One region of the Streptococcus lingualis genome, then DNA from elsewhere that is predicted to be linked to it. Evidence: predicted binding sites of a transcription regulator. Region 1 holds the regulator's gene; the other holds the start of a gene.
The links. The regulator HrcA, encoded in region 1, represses chaperone genes, less so after heat shock. The targets are predictions, from matches to a motif close to TTAGCACTCNNNNNNNNNGAGTGCTAA.
Positions count from the first base shown of each region.

Region 2: groES (co-chaperone GroES) is a predicted target of HrcA. The motif match lies at 5,442-5,468, and genes of this name have one in related genera.

Region 1 covers NZ_CP139419.1:1,851,031-1,858,474, forward strand. The annotation lists gene dnaJ (molecular chaperone DnaJ) at 1-806, opposite strand, end outside; gene SM123_RS08970 (DJ-1/PfpI family protein) at 1,023-1,655, opposite strand; gene dnaK (molecular chaperone DnaK) at 1,865-3,688, opposite strand; gene grpE (nucleotide exchange factor GrpE) at 3,842-4,366, opposite strand; gene hrcA (heat-inducible transcriptional repressor HrcA) at 4,391-5,425, opposite strand; gene SM123_RS08990 (M15 family metallopeptidase) at 5,594-6,367, opposite strand; gene SM123_RS08995 (histidine phosphatase family protein) at 6,357-7,058, opposite strand; gene SM123_RS09000 (histidine phosphatase family protein) at 7,182-7,444, opposite strand, start outside.
Region 2 covers NZ_CP139419.1:2,032,293-2,039,736, forward strand. The annotation lists gene SM123_RS09820 (sensor histidine kinase) at 1-1,253, opposite strand, end outside; gene SM123_RS09825 (response regulator transcription factor) at 1,266-2,000, opposite strand; gene groL (chaperonin GroEL) at 3,490-5,115, opposite strand; gene groES (co-chaperone GroES) at 5,137-5,418, opposite strand; gene SM123_RS09840 (hypothetical protein) at 5,549-5,842, opposite strand; gene SM123_RS09845 (PTS system mannose/fructose/sorbose family transporter subunit IID) at 5,944-6,798, opposite strand; gene SM123_RS09850 (PTS mannose/fructose/sorbose/N-acetylgalactosamine transporter subunit IIC) at 6,782-7,444, opposite strand, start outside.

The DNA.
Region 1 (7,444 bases):
GTTGAGCCATCTCGTTCGAAGCGATCACTCGGCTCCACGTTGACAACCACATACAAGTCTCCATAAGGTCCACCGTTAAAGCCAGCTTCTCCTTGACCCGCTAAGCGGATTTGTTGACCTGTTTCAACTCCTGCAGGAATCTTGACGTTCACGCTATGGGCTTGTTTTTCATGACCTGTTCCACGACAAGTCGTACATGGATCTTTGATTTCTTGACCACGGCCATGACAGACATCACAGGTCACTTGACGGCGCATCATTCCAAGAGGAGTTTGCGTATCTACATTGATAACCCCGGAACCATGACAGCGTCCACAGGTTACCGGACTCGTACCTGGCTTAGCCCCTGAACCGTGACAGGTATGACAGCTAGCTTCCCGATGGTACTTAACTTCTTTTTCCGCACCAAAAATCGCTTCTTCAAACTTGAGATTAACGCGGTATTGGAGGTCATCCCCTTGACGAGGCGCATTTGGATTACGACTTGCACCGCCACCAAAGAAGCTAGAGAAGATATCTTCAAAGCCACCAAAACCAGCACCATCAAAGCCACCAAAACCACCTGCTCCGCCACCGAAGCCACCATTGGCACCTGCAGCACCATATTGGTCATAAGCATCCCGTTTTTGCTCGTCACTCAAAGTCTCATAAGCTTCTTGAACTTCCTTGTACTTTTCCTCAGCACCAGGATCCTTGTTGATATCTGGGTGATATTTTTTAGATAATTTCCGATAGGCTTTCTTGATCTCATCCTGAGATGCATTCTTTGAAACGCCCAAACGGTCATAAAATTCAGTATTGTTCATACAAGATACTAAGAGCGAACAGAAAGCGACTGAAATTTAGGAAACCGACAAGAAATCCTGATTTCTTAGGCGGTTTATCTAATTTCCAAGCTTTCCGCTCGAGTTCAATTTCCTGAACACTCTTTGTTCCTTTCTTTCATTTTGAGTAAGAATTTATGGAACACGTGTTCAGTTACGAACACTCTTTGTTCCTTTCTATAATTTTCATATAAATTTTTAGAGGGCATTTTCTATACTTCGCTTCACTTGATCAAACTCTTTGTCCGATAAAGTAAATATCAAATCCTCTTCAGCATACTCGTTCTGTTCTTTAAAATAGTTGTCTGTATTAGCTGCCAAGCCTAAGCTTAGAATCACTTTTCTTGCAAACTCTTGATGGGCAAAACCGATAGCCGTAATGATCTGTTTATCTTGCACAAGAACTTTCGGTTGGAAATTTTCACATGGAAGAAATTCAAAATAGTCAAAGAAGTTTTGCCAAATTCCACCTGTAAATTTCGTGTCCTTCAACAGACCTGCTTTCGCTAATAAAAGAGGCGCTGAAGAAATGGCTGCAATGAGGATATCTTGCTCACCAAGATCCCTCAAGAACGAAATCAATTTCTCATCCTGTAGGGCAGGTCCTATATTGACCATTCCTGGCAAAATCACGCAAGAATACTCTTCTATACGGATTTGATCTAGTGTTTTCGTTGGTTGACAGGGCAAGCCATCCTCAGAGACCACCATCGAATGATCTGAAGCGGCATAATCAATCGTGACGTCAAAAGACAGAGCTAAAGTACTCGTTAAAGCGGTTATCTCATAAAGAGAAAAATTAGGATAAATGATACAAAGTACTTTTTTCATAGGCAACATCCTCTATTTTACCGAAAAACAGAGGCTGGGTTGCAACCTCTGGATTTCTTTTTATCATTACGACGTTCTAAAACAAAGTCGATTATACTTTGTTTCTAGAACTAGTAAGGCTGAATTGAGTTTCGGATTAAAGGAATCCTAAAATCTCGGAACCTTTCTTTATTTCAAGAGGTTCCGCTAAAACAATCCACTGGATTGTTTTACTTTTCCGTAAACTCTCCGTCTACGACGTCATCGCCTGCGTTTCCTGTTGCTTGTGCGCCTTCTGCTCCTGCTTGAGCTTGTTGGGCTGCTGCAGCTTGTTCGTAGAGTTTAACCGCAAGTCCTTGAGCTTTTTCGTTCAAGGCTTCAAGTTTTGCTTTCATTTCGTCCAAGTTGTTGTCTTCTTGAGCTTTCTTAAGATCATCAAGGGCAGCTTGTGCAGCATCACGTTCTGCATCGAAGCCTTTGCCTTCAGTTTCTTTGATTGTCTTTTCAGTCGCAAAGATAGCTTGGTCTACTTCGTTACGAAGGTCAACTTCTTCTTTACGTTTCTTATCTGCTTCAGCGTTTGCTTCTGCGTCTTTCATCATGCGATCGATTTCTTCGTCTGTCAAACCTGAGTTTGATTGGATAACAATCGTTTGTTCTTTTTGAGTTCCAAGGTCTTTCGCCTTAACAGATACGATACCGTTCTTGTCGATGTCGAATGTTACTTCGATTTGTGGGATACCACGAGGTGCAGCTGGGATATCAGTCAATTGGAAGCGTCCAAGAGTCTTGTTATCCGCTGCCATTGGGCGTTCCCCTTGAAGAACGTGAATATCAACGGCTGGTTGGTTGTCTGCTGCAGTTGAGAAGACTTGTGATTTAGAAGTTGGAATTGTAGTGTTGCGGTCGATGAGTTTTGTGAAGACTCCACCCATTGTTTCGATACCAAGTGACAATGGCGTTACGTCAAGAAGGACAACGTCTTTCACATCACCAGTGATCACACCACCTTGGATCGCAGCACCCATAGCCACAACTTCGTCAGGGTTCACTGATTTGTTTGGTTCTTTACCAGTTTCAGCTTTAACAGCTTCTACAACGGCAGGAATACGAGTTGAACCACCGACAAGGATGACTTCGTCGATATCTGACAAGCTCAAACCTGCATCTGAAAGGGCTTGACGAACTGGAGTTTTCGTACGTTCTACAAGGTCACGAGTCAAATCGTCGAATTTCGCACGAGTCAAGGTCATTTCTAAGTGAAGAGGTCCAGCAGCTCCTGCAGTGATGAATGGCAAGCTGATTTGAGTTGAAGTGACACCAGAAAGGTCTTTCTTCGCTTTTTCAGCTGCATCTTTCAAACGTTGAAGGGCCATCTTGTCTGTTGACAAGTCGATACCATTTTCTTTCTTGAATTCTTCAACCATGTGGTCGATGATTTTTTGGTCAAAGTCGTCACCACCTAGTTTGTTATCCCCTGCAGTTGCCAATACATCGAAGACACCATCACCGAGTTCGAGGATAGATACGTCGAATGTACCACCACCAAGGTCGAATACCAAGATTTTTTCTTCTTTATCAGTCTTATCCAAACCATAAGCAAGGGCTGCTGCAGTTGGTTCGTTGACAATACGTTCTACTTCAAGACCAGCGATTTTACCAGCGTCTTTCGTTGCTTGACGTTGAGCATCGTTGAAGTAAGCTGGAACTGTGATAACTGCTTTGGTTACTTTTTCACCAAGATAATCTTCAGCGTAACCTTTCAAGTATTGAAGAATCATAGCTGAGATTTCTTGTGGAGTGTATTCTTTGCCGTTAGCAGAAACTTTTTCAGAAGTTCCCATCTTAGATTTGATAGAGATCACTGTATCTGGGTTTGTGACTGCTTGACGTTTTGCAGCGTCACCAACGATGATTTCACCATTTTTGAATGACACAACAGATGGAGTCGTGCGGTTTCCTTCTGGGTTTGCGATGATTTTTGATTCAGTTCCTTCAAGAACTGCCACTGCTGAGTTTGTTGTACCTAAGTCAATACCGATAATTTTAGACATATGTTTTTCTCCTTAAATTTATCTTCTTTTTTTCTTTTTGATATTTTCCCTTAAGTGGCGGGAAATATCTTCCTTGCAAGCCTCCGGCTTGCTTCTTATCTTTCTTTCATAGTTTAGTGTCGTTTCGGACAAGGTTTTTTTAAGTTCTCTCGCCTAGTTGAACACTACTACCATGGCTGGGCGTAGGATGCGGTCATGGAGTTTGTAGCCTTTTTGGAAGACTTGTGCGATGGTGTCTGCTGGATGTTCGTCATCTGCAGGCAAGGTTTGGATGGCCATGTGGTAGTTATGGTCAAAGGCTCCGTCCGCTGGAATTTCTTCAATTCCTTCTTCTTTCAGAGCATGTACCAAACTTTCTTGGACCATTTCTAAGCCCTTCTTCACATCATCTGTCAATCCTTCTACGGCAAGGGCACGTTCGAGGTTGTCCAGTGATGGTAAGATCGCTTTTGCCAAATCTTGGCTACGGTATTTTTGTAATTGTTGACGTTCTTCATTAGCACGGCGCTGAATATTTTGCATTTCTGCATGAGCACGAAGGTATTTGTTTTCAAATTCTTCGGCACGCGCTTGTGCTTCTTCTAACTCAGAAGGTTGGTTGCTTTCCTCTACAACTTCTTCAGTTGTTTGGGCAACTTCCTCTTCTTTCACGTCTTCTTTTTTGATATCTTCTGTCAAGGCATACACCCCTTTCATTTGGTCTTAATTTACTTCATAATGGTTGCTATTGAGGTAACGGTAGTAATCCGTCAACTTCATGACCAGTACTCGGCCGATAACATTGACCAGGCTTATCACACGCCTGTAGTCCATCTCTACGGGACCGATCACATGCATGAGGGCCATCCCACGATAAGGAACTAAGAACTTGTGACTAATCACTGTCACATTTTTCAAGGCCTTCTCTTGGGATTCCGCAACCAGGATCTGGGTCATTTGGTCTTCTGGCATTCCCCCTCGCAACTCCAAGGCCACATGTTGGGGATTGTCTAAGAACTGATAGGTCTGAAGATCGGCGTAGGTTAATGATGAAACCTTTCCTTCTACAAAGACCAGTTCTTGAAACAGTTGCGAGAAGACGTAATCAAAGAGATCCAGCACATTGTCTGTCGTCTTGAAATAGCGCTGTACAATCTGTGGAATCTCCGTCCGCAAGCGGTAGTGGATATCCAAAACTGTATTTCCAATGAAGCGTTCTTGAACCAGCTGATGGAAGATTTCCAAGTCACTGGTTAAGAAATTCTTTGGAATGGCAAACTGGACGGTGACAGGCTTTGATTCATCCAAGGTCAGAACTGCTAAGGCATCGTGATTGGATAATGGAACAATTTCAAAACCAGTCAAGCGCTGACGTGTCGGTTCAACATCCTGAATCACTGCGGTGTAACCCGTCATCTGGGCTAGTAACTTGGCCGTAGCATCCAAGATATCGTCTAACTTAAAGGCTTCGAAATCAAAGGCTTTCACCACCTGGTAGACATCTTGCTCATCAATCAGCTCTAGATCAAGCGAGTTCTGAACAAAATATTGGAAACCAGCTCGGCTAGGCAGCCGTCCACTCGAAGTGTGGGCTTTTTCTAGTAAGCCTTGCTTTTCGAGAGCAGCCATGTCATTTCGAATGGTCGCACTACTGGATTGAATGACATCTTGTAGCGCTTTTGAACCGACTGGTTCGTGGGTCTTGGTAAAGATATCGACAACAAGATTGAGAATCTCATTTTGACGTTCTGTAACCATGACCTCACCTCTCTTTCATTTTTTAGCACTCTAAACACTCAAGTGCTAAACCATGATTCTATTATACACCCATCCAAAAGAAAGTCAAGAGAAAAATCCAAAAAATTAGCACTCTTTTTTCAAGAGTGCTAAAAATCATTCTTAAGACCTAGAGAAGTAAATCTCCTCTTATTTGCCAGCTTTTTTCAATAGCTGAATATATTCTTCCAATACTAGCTGATGCTTGGCCATATACTGAGCATTTTCTACGCCAACATAACGGAAATGCCAATTCTCAAAATTCACACCCGTGATGTTGCTCTTCCCATCTGGGTAGCGAAGCACAAAGCCATATTGCGGTGCGATGGCAGCCAGCTGCATGCCCAACTCATCACTTTGGCCAGCTTCGACACTCATATCAATGGCAAGTCCTGTCTGGTGTTCACTCGCACCAGGGACCTGTACCTGGGTCTGCACCTGCTTTTCAGCTTCTTCGTGCGAAAGGCCGCTAGCCTCTAGTTGCGCAACACGCTCATTATAGAGCTCTGTTTGCTCGGCCACACTTCGATAGCCTGATATCAAGGTTTCTTCTGGGGCAATTTTTCGAGCCGCTTCTAAAAATTGACGAGTTGGTTCTACAATCCGACTATCCACTTTGATAGCATCTACATCTGTCAATTGTGGGTTCAACTCAGGCTTCACATTATCACGATTGACCAAGATCAACTGCCAGTCTTTTGTCGAAACGGCTGGTAAATCTGATTTTTCTTTCTTTTTCTTAGAAGAAGAGGGAGTCGTTACAGCTGTTTTTTTAGCCTTCCAAAACTGAAGCCCTGAAAACAAGCTTGGCTTCGCTAAGTAAGCACCAATTCCCGATCCAAGGACCACAAGAAGAAAGAAACTCAATAGGTAAGGCCACCATTTCTTACGTTTTTTTCGTGCGCGTCTATACTTATTCGTCATGACCATCCTCTAGGAGTTTTGCTCCAACCTTACGATAAGATAGATCCCCAATCTTTTCAATATGAAAGGCGCTATCTTCATAAGACAAAACCGTTACGCTTCCGTTGTCCAAGACTAATTCTTCGACAGCCTTAGGATCGATGAGATAAATCAAGGTCGTAATGGTCATGCCATGGCTGACTACAATAGCATTGCCACCACCAGCTGCTTCTACCTCTTTTGCGATGGCTTCAAAACCTTCTTTGATCCGACTACTCAAGGTTCCCCAGGATTCAGCCCAACCAGTGGTATCCACTTCGACGATCCCTTCTGCTAACTCCATCAGGCTCAACTGATGGAAATCATCGACCTTAAAGACACGGGGTAAAACTCCCATGAAGAGATCGCCATCATAAGCACCGTCAAAACTACCAAAACACCACTCGCGGATCCGTTTGTCATAACGATAAGGGATTTTCCCTGTCAGACCGAGTTCTTGAAGAATAATTCCCATGGTTTGAATGGTGCGTCCAGAATCACTCGAAACAGCCTCTTCAAAAGAAAGCCCAGCTTCCTTGAGACCAAGTCCTAATTCTCGAATCCCACGCTCTCCTGCTTCTGTCAGCGGAGTGTCTGACCAGCCCTGTGCCCGCCCAATGGTATTAAACATGGTTTTTCCATGACGAGCAATATATAATCTGGTTTTTGTCATTGTATTACCTCCGTATGTATCTCTTTCATTATATCATTTTTTGCAAAAAGAAAGTAGGAAAGCTCTTACAAGTTTTGAGAAAAAGAAAAGGCCATGACCAAAGGGTCAGCCTTTCATTATGGACTAGGATTCTTGCAAGCTTTCACCGACCTCACGGTAACTGCTATCTCCAATCCCCTTAACCGTCAATTTTCCATCTTCATATTCTACAAGGGTAACACTACCATTTGAAAGAGGCAGATTGAGATTTGGTTTTCCTTCGACCAAGCAGACTAAGGTCTGAATGGTCCAACTATGGCTGACCACCAAGGCATTGCCTCCACCATTTTCTTCTACTTCTTTGGCGATGGCTTCAAAACCTTCTAGGATTCGGCTTTTTAAAACTT
Region 2 (7,444 bases), 180 kb from region 1:
GTAGACACTGTCGTTTTGGGATACTTTTCCAGTAATTGTTGGATCTTGTACAAGCCAAGACCGCGGCCCTCTCCTTTACTCGAGTAGTCCTTTTCAAAAATTCTCGCCAGATCTATTTTTTCAGCTTTTGTACTATTTTCAACTATTAAGATGAGGGAGTTCGTTTCCTGAAGCATGGCAAGGGTCAGCTGGGGGTCGTCTGATTCGAGACTCGCTTCAATAGCATTGTCACAAAGAATGGATAAGAAGGTGATGAAATCTAAAACCTCGATGAATAAATCACGAACAGGTTCATCGATCTCGACAGAGATCCCAATCCCTTTATTTTGAGCTTCCAATAATTTTGCGGACAGAACACTTTTTACAGCTGGATTTTCTATGTGACTGAGTTTGGCAATATCAAACTTACTATTGTAAAATTGCTGGCCACTCTCTCGAAGAACATTCTCATAGACTTCCCTGATCGCATTGAGGTCTTCGTGCTCAATACTTAATTTGAGACTGGTTAAAATATTCAGGTAATCATGACGAAAGGCACGAATCTCCCCATAGAGCATTTCGACGTGTTGGCTATAGGTGGCTAATTCCTGCAGTTGCCTATCTTTTTGCTCTAGAATCTCTTGTTTCAATCGTTCTTTGGACACTGCATTGAAATACAAGAGCATCACAAAAAACAAAATCAGATAAATACTATTTAACTGTTCCCGTAAAGCATCTGCATGAGGAATAGCATCCTCAAAAACCACCAGACCTACAACACTGAGCAAATACACAAACATGGAAAGATCCATTGGGAGTAGGAAACGATTAAAATACTGCCGTTGAAACCCTACTTTTAAATCTGTAAAATCTAGTTTTAACAATTTAGTGATTCCTATATAAACAGGAAAGACCAGCAATTCAAGTAGAGCATCATACCAGCTGACAGATGCCTCATGAACAAGTACGATCCCTAACATTGGAAAGACATAAAAGGCTAAGAGACGCCCAATGAGACTCTCCATGACAACCGGATAGAGCCCATAAAAAATATTCAAAAGGTGTCGTATGTTACGATTTCGGTAGAAACTATAGGCAATAAATACTAAGAAATAGCCAAAAAAGCCTACCGGTGGTACAAGGGTAAAGATAATTGCGAAGAGGAAGGGGCACAAAAAGAGCCAGCGCAAGGTGAACTCTTGTCTACTGATATGACGATAGATCAGCATGCTGACGAAGAACTTTAGGTAAGACATTAGAATAGTTAACAGCAATTCTTTCTCCCTCTATTTTTTCAAAGCTTCCAGTAAGCCTCTATACTTGGTCCGTGAGATCAAGCAATTGTCCCCATTTTCAAAAAAAGCTTTCTTGGCTTCTTTATCAATCTTCGTAATATTTTGCGGATTCACCACAAAGGAGCGGTGGCACCGATACAAGCGGGGATCTGCTTTTTCGATATCGGCAATACTAGCGTAAAATTCCAAGCGCTCTTCCTGGGTGTGTAAAATGACCTTGTGAATGGTTGGAGACGTTTCAACATACAAAATCTTATTAAAAGGAACTTGTACACGCGCCATCGCACTCTCAAACGTAAAGGCATCTTGCGCAATCGTGGTCCCAGCTTGCTCCAAGGTATAATCGATGGCTGAGCTGATTCTCTCTTTGAACTCTTCCTCACCCAGCGTTTTATCGATAAAATCCAAGGCAGCCACTTTGTACTGAAAGGTAATGGGCATAAATTCAGAGTGAGTGGTGACAAAGACAATGGTCGCATGGGGATCTTTCTTACGAATCTCTTTTGCGATCTCCAGCCCCTTTTTCTCCTCACCTTTAATCTCGATATCTAAAAAGAATAGGTGATGGGCGCCTCTCTCTGTGATAGCATCCAGCAACTGGCTTGACTTCCCAAACACTTCTGGCGCTTTGCATTGCAAGAATTTTTGACGGATGAGATCCTGCAAGACCGCTTCGATACGCGATTGTTGGATCCATTCATCTTCTAACACAAAAATCTTCAACAAAGTCCTCACTCCTTCCCCTCTACGAATATGTTCTATTTTACCATAAATGATGCCTGCTGAGCCACTCTTTCAAAAGAGACTTAATAGCCCTTCTACCTTTTCTCCTTAACAAAAAAACTCTCCCGGAGGAATCCGGAAGAGCTTGCGCAAGGGGAATTTGAAAAATATTTTTTAATATGAAAAAGGTCGATAAAATCTATGCTATATTCAAACTCTCATTTTACTAACAGCGATATTACGATCAAGTTTTATTGTCAATAGACATGTATGTGGGAAGTTCTCCCCTTGCAACAATGTAGACCTGTGATCTACTCTTAATAGTATACACTAGAATTATTACAAAATCAGTTAATTTGTATTGCAATTTGTTGGCAAATATTCCTCCGTCTGAAAACAGCACAAATACTTGATTCCCAAGCATCTACGCAAGTCCTCTTTAACTAGTATTTATCATTTCTGTTACAAAATTTAAAATAAAAATATTATTCCATGACAAATGAAATTCCCAAAGTACGATAAAAAGGGGAGCGAGACAGAATGAGTTTTTATAAAAACTCGTTCGTTGTCTCGCCCCCGCAAGGCTGATTAGAGCTCTTCCGAGCTTAAGAAGCGAAGGGAGAGCACAATCAGCTACTGCGTCATTCAGCTCACCCTATGATTGGTCGCGAAGATTAGAAAGAATCTTCCACTCCCTTTGAGCTAGTCAGACGATTAGGTAGGCCACACAATAGCGGCTACCGTCCAATGATGAGAAACGAAATCTCAATCATGCAACGGTTACGACAGAAAATAAAGAAGGCCGATATTGCCTTCTTTGTTTTACATAGGTTATGACGTGAAAAGGGAGCGAGACAGAATGAGTTTTTATAAAAACTCGTTCGTTGTCTCGCCCCCGCAAGGCTGATTAGAGCTCTTCCGAGCTTAAGAAGCGAAGGGAGAGCACAATCAGCTACTGCGTCATTCAGCTCACCCTATGATTGGTCGCGAAGATTAGAAAGAATCTTCCACTCCCTTTGAGCTAGTAAGATGATTAGGTAGACCGCACAATAGCGGCTGGCGTCAAATGATGAGAGTCAAAGCCTCAATCGTGTACCGGTTACGACGTGAAAAGGGAGCGAGACAGAATGAGTTTTTATAAAAACTCGTTCGTTGTCTCGCCCCCGCAAGGCTGATTAGAGCTCTTCCGAGCTTAAGAAGCGAAGGGAGAGCACAATCAGCTACTGCGTCATTCAGCTCACCCTATGATTGGTCGCGAAGATTAGAAAGAATCTTCCACTCCCTTTGAGCTAGTGAGACGATTAGCCAGACCGCACAATAGCGGCTGGCGTCAAATGATGAGAGGCAAAGCCTCAATCGTGTACCGGTTACGACAGAAAATAAAGAAGGCCGATAATGCCTTCTTTATTTTCTTAGTAAGACACTTCGGCAAGGCACCATGGTGCTTGCCGTAGCCTAACGAGGTGCTTCAGCACCCTTTAGGCTAAGTGTCTTACATCATCCCACCCATCATGCTTGGATCCATTCCTGGTCCTGCTGGGGCTGCTGGTTCTGGTTTGTTGGCTACGACTGCTTCGGTCGTCAAGATCAGACTCGCTACGGAAGCGGCGTTTTGAAGGGCTGAACGGCTCACTTTAACTGGGTCGATGATTCCTGCATCAATCATATTCACCCATTCACCTGTTGCAGCATTGAAACCTGTTCCGACTTCGGCATTTTTCAAGCGATCAATCACAATAGATCCTTCGTAACCGGCATTGTGGGCAATTTGGCGCACTGGCTCTTCCAAAGCACGAAGAACGATATTGCGTCCTGTTGCTTCATCCCCTTCTAATTCAAGGGCTGCGACTGCAGAGATGACATTGACAAGAGCTGTACCACCTCCGGCAACGATCCCTTCTTCAACGGCTGCGCGAGTCGCATTAAGGGCATCTTCGATACGGAGTTTCATTTCTTTCAATTCTGTTTCTGTTGCAGCACCAACCTTGATTACGGCAACGCCACCAGACAATTTAGCCAAACGTTCTTGTAATTTTTCACGGTCAAATTCAGAGGTTGTGGTTTCGATTTGTGACTTGATGACCGCCACACGGTTAGCGATCGCTTCTGGGTTACCAGAACCTTCGACAATGACGGTACTGTCTTTATCAACTGACACTTTAGCTGCTTGACCAAGCGCTTCAATGGTTGCATCTTTCAATTCCAAACCAAGATCGTCTGTAATGACTGTACCACCTGTCAAGATGGCAATGTCTTCTAGCATGGCTTTGCGGCGATCACCAAATCCTGGTGCCTTGACAGCTACGACATTAAAGGTACCGCGGATCTTGTTCAAGACAAGTGTTGGAAGAGCTTCGCCATCGACATCATCTGCGATGATCAAGAGTGGACGGTTGCTTTGAAGAATGCTTTCCAACAATGGCAAGATTTCTTGGATATTTGAAATCTTCTTGTCAGTAATCAAAATGTATGGATTTTCAAGGTCTGCCACCATTTTTTCATTATCAGTGACCATGTATTGTGAGAGGTAACCACGGTCAAACTGCATGCCTTCAACGACTTCCAGTTCTGTTTCCATTCCACGAGACTCTTCAATCGTGATGACCCCATCTTTACCAACTTTTTCCATGGCTTCAGAGATGTACTCACCGACTTTTTCAGAACGAGAAGACACAGCAGCTACTTGAGCAATGGCTTCCTTGCTCGATACTGGGATCGCATTGTTTTTCAAAGCTTCTACTGCTGTTGCAACAGCGGTCTCAATCCCACGGCGGATGCCAATTGGGTTAGCTCCTGCAGTGACGTTTTTGATTCCTTCACGGACGATGGCTTGAGTCAAAACCGTTGCGGTTGTTGTACCGTCACCTGCGATATCATTAGTCTTAGAAGCCACTTCTGACACCAATTTGGCACCCATATTTTCAAAATGATCTTCCAATTCGATTTCTTTTGCGATAGTTACCCCATCATTTGTGATCAAGGGTGAACCAAATGATTTTTCAAGAACAACATTGCGTCCTTTAGGGCCCAACGTAACTTTCACTGTATCTGCTAAGACATCGACACCACGGACCATTGCAGAACGTGCATCAGATGAAAATTTAATATCTTTTGCCATTTCTCTTACCTCTTTCTTCTCTTACTCTACAATTGCAAGAATGTTTGATGTTCCAACGATGGTGTAGGTTTCTTCCCCATCTTTCACTTCAATTCCTGCATGGCTTTCAACCAAAACGTGGTCTCCTGCTTTTACAGCTGGGGCGATGAGTTCGCCACTTAGGGTACGCACACCTTCACCAACGGCCACTACTTCAGCTGTTTTTGTATCAGCCTTGCTCGCACCGGCGAGGACAAAACCTCCAACAGTCTGTTCTTTTTCTTCTACTTTTAAGACCACACGGTCTCCTAATGGTTTTAACATATTCATTCCTCCATACGAGTTTTTTAGCACTCTCTATACGTAAGTGCTAACTTATGTTTCTATTGTATCACTTGGTCAGAAATAGTCAAGAAAAAAACACCTCAAAAATAGATGAGATGTTTCTAAAATTTCAATTTAAAATTGTCAATTTTTGATTGAAATCATCGATCACTTTTTGAAGATTGATCCGCCCGCGGTAGATGCCATATCCAAAAACAATCATGCCTAAAATTCCAACCAAGGCTAGTAAAATCCCGAGGATCAAGAGTGGGAGGAAACTTTTGTGAAAGAGATAGATCAATACCACACCAATACTGGCAATGATAAAGAGTAAGCTGAACCAACGACCAAGGTTTTCAAGCATGTGGCGTTGGTAGTTGATTTCTGTTTCATATCCATTGACAAGTTCTTGTTTTGTAACCATGGGATTCCTCCTGATAAAAATTGAGAATGAAGTGCAAGTAAAGGAGGTCAATTCACTTCATTCTCAAAAACTCCTACTAGCAAATTTGTTTTTTCTTTTCCTTAGTATTTAAGATGTGGATCAAAGATACCAAGGGCAACACCGATCAAAGCCACTACAACGAGAAGTAACATGACTTTGTTTGGTGAAATTTTTTTCTTAGACATCAACCACCAGCAAAGAGTGATGAAGGCTGCTGTCAAGAGACCTGGATAAACACCATCGATCTTTTCTTGGATGTTCAAGAAGACTTTTCCTTCAGCATTCTTGAATTGAAGGGCTGTTGTAACAGATACCCAAGTAGCTGCTACGGCACCGATAACCATACCACCGACAACGCTGATCGCTTTACGAAGAGCTTGTCCTTTTGGTCCTACAAGGAATTCAACGGCTTTATCCCCTAATTGGTAACCTTTGAAGAAGGCAAAGCGCATACCAAAGTAGACTAAGAGGTTCCATACGACGATGTAGAAGAGAGCACCAGCGACGTTACCACCTTTAGAAAGTCCAAGGGCAATCCCCAAGAGAACTGGAATCAAGGTACCAACGACCAATGAGTCACCAATACCAGCGATTGGTCCCATCAAACCGGCACGCATACCGTTGATGGTTTCGCCATCTACTGCATCTCCGTTTGCACGCGCTTCTTCCAAACCAGCTGTGATCCCTACAACAAGAGATCCAAGTTGTGGTTCAGTGTTGAAGAAGGCCGTATAGGTTTGCATAGCATCCTTTTGTTCTTCTTTGGTGTCATACATTTCTTCTACGATTGGAAGCATAGAAGTCAAGTACCCGAAGGTTTGCATATGTTCTTGAGAGAAACAAGTCAAATGACCATAATACCAATGATGGAATGCTTTTGCTAATGTTTTCTTTGAAATTTTCTTTCTATCAGCCATTTTAAATATCCTCCTCATCATCGTCTAGGTCCACCACTCCGGCTGGAGCAGCTTTCATCGATTTGATCACTTCAAGTTCATAGTAGATTACTGCAAAGATTAATGAAACAACGGCACTGGATACCAAGTTCAATCCGAGAGATTTTGCCAAGGTAAATCCAACAAAGAATGGAATGAAGTCAGTTGCTTCTGTAACAATTTGTTTCAACAAGATGGCAATACCGACACATGGGAGAAGAGCACCGACTGTAAAGAGGGCTTTCATCCAGTAACCATCCATAGGAAGGTATTGTTTCATCAAATCAACCATGTTTTCACCGTATTTGGTGATAATCATTGTTGGAAGGAAAGAGAAGAGGAAGTGAGAGATCCAAGGGTAAACCCAGTCAACTGCGTAGAGTTTTTTGAAGTTTCCTTCTTCAACGGCTTTCCAACCAATGTGTTGCCAAACCAAGTTCATAGTAGCGGTACCGTAGAAAAGAACTGTACCGATTGTCCCAACGGCTGCACCGATTGGAGCTGCAGCTGCGGCGATTCCAGCTTCATCTGTGATGTTATTAGCATGCACAAACAAGATAGCAAGAGGAACACCGATGTAAGAGATGGCACGCACATCGGCAGATACGGTACCACCAGGTGTTACCAAGGCGATATAAACGACTTG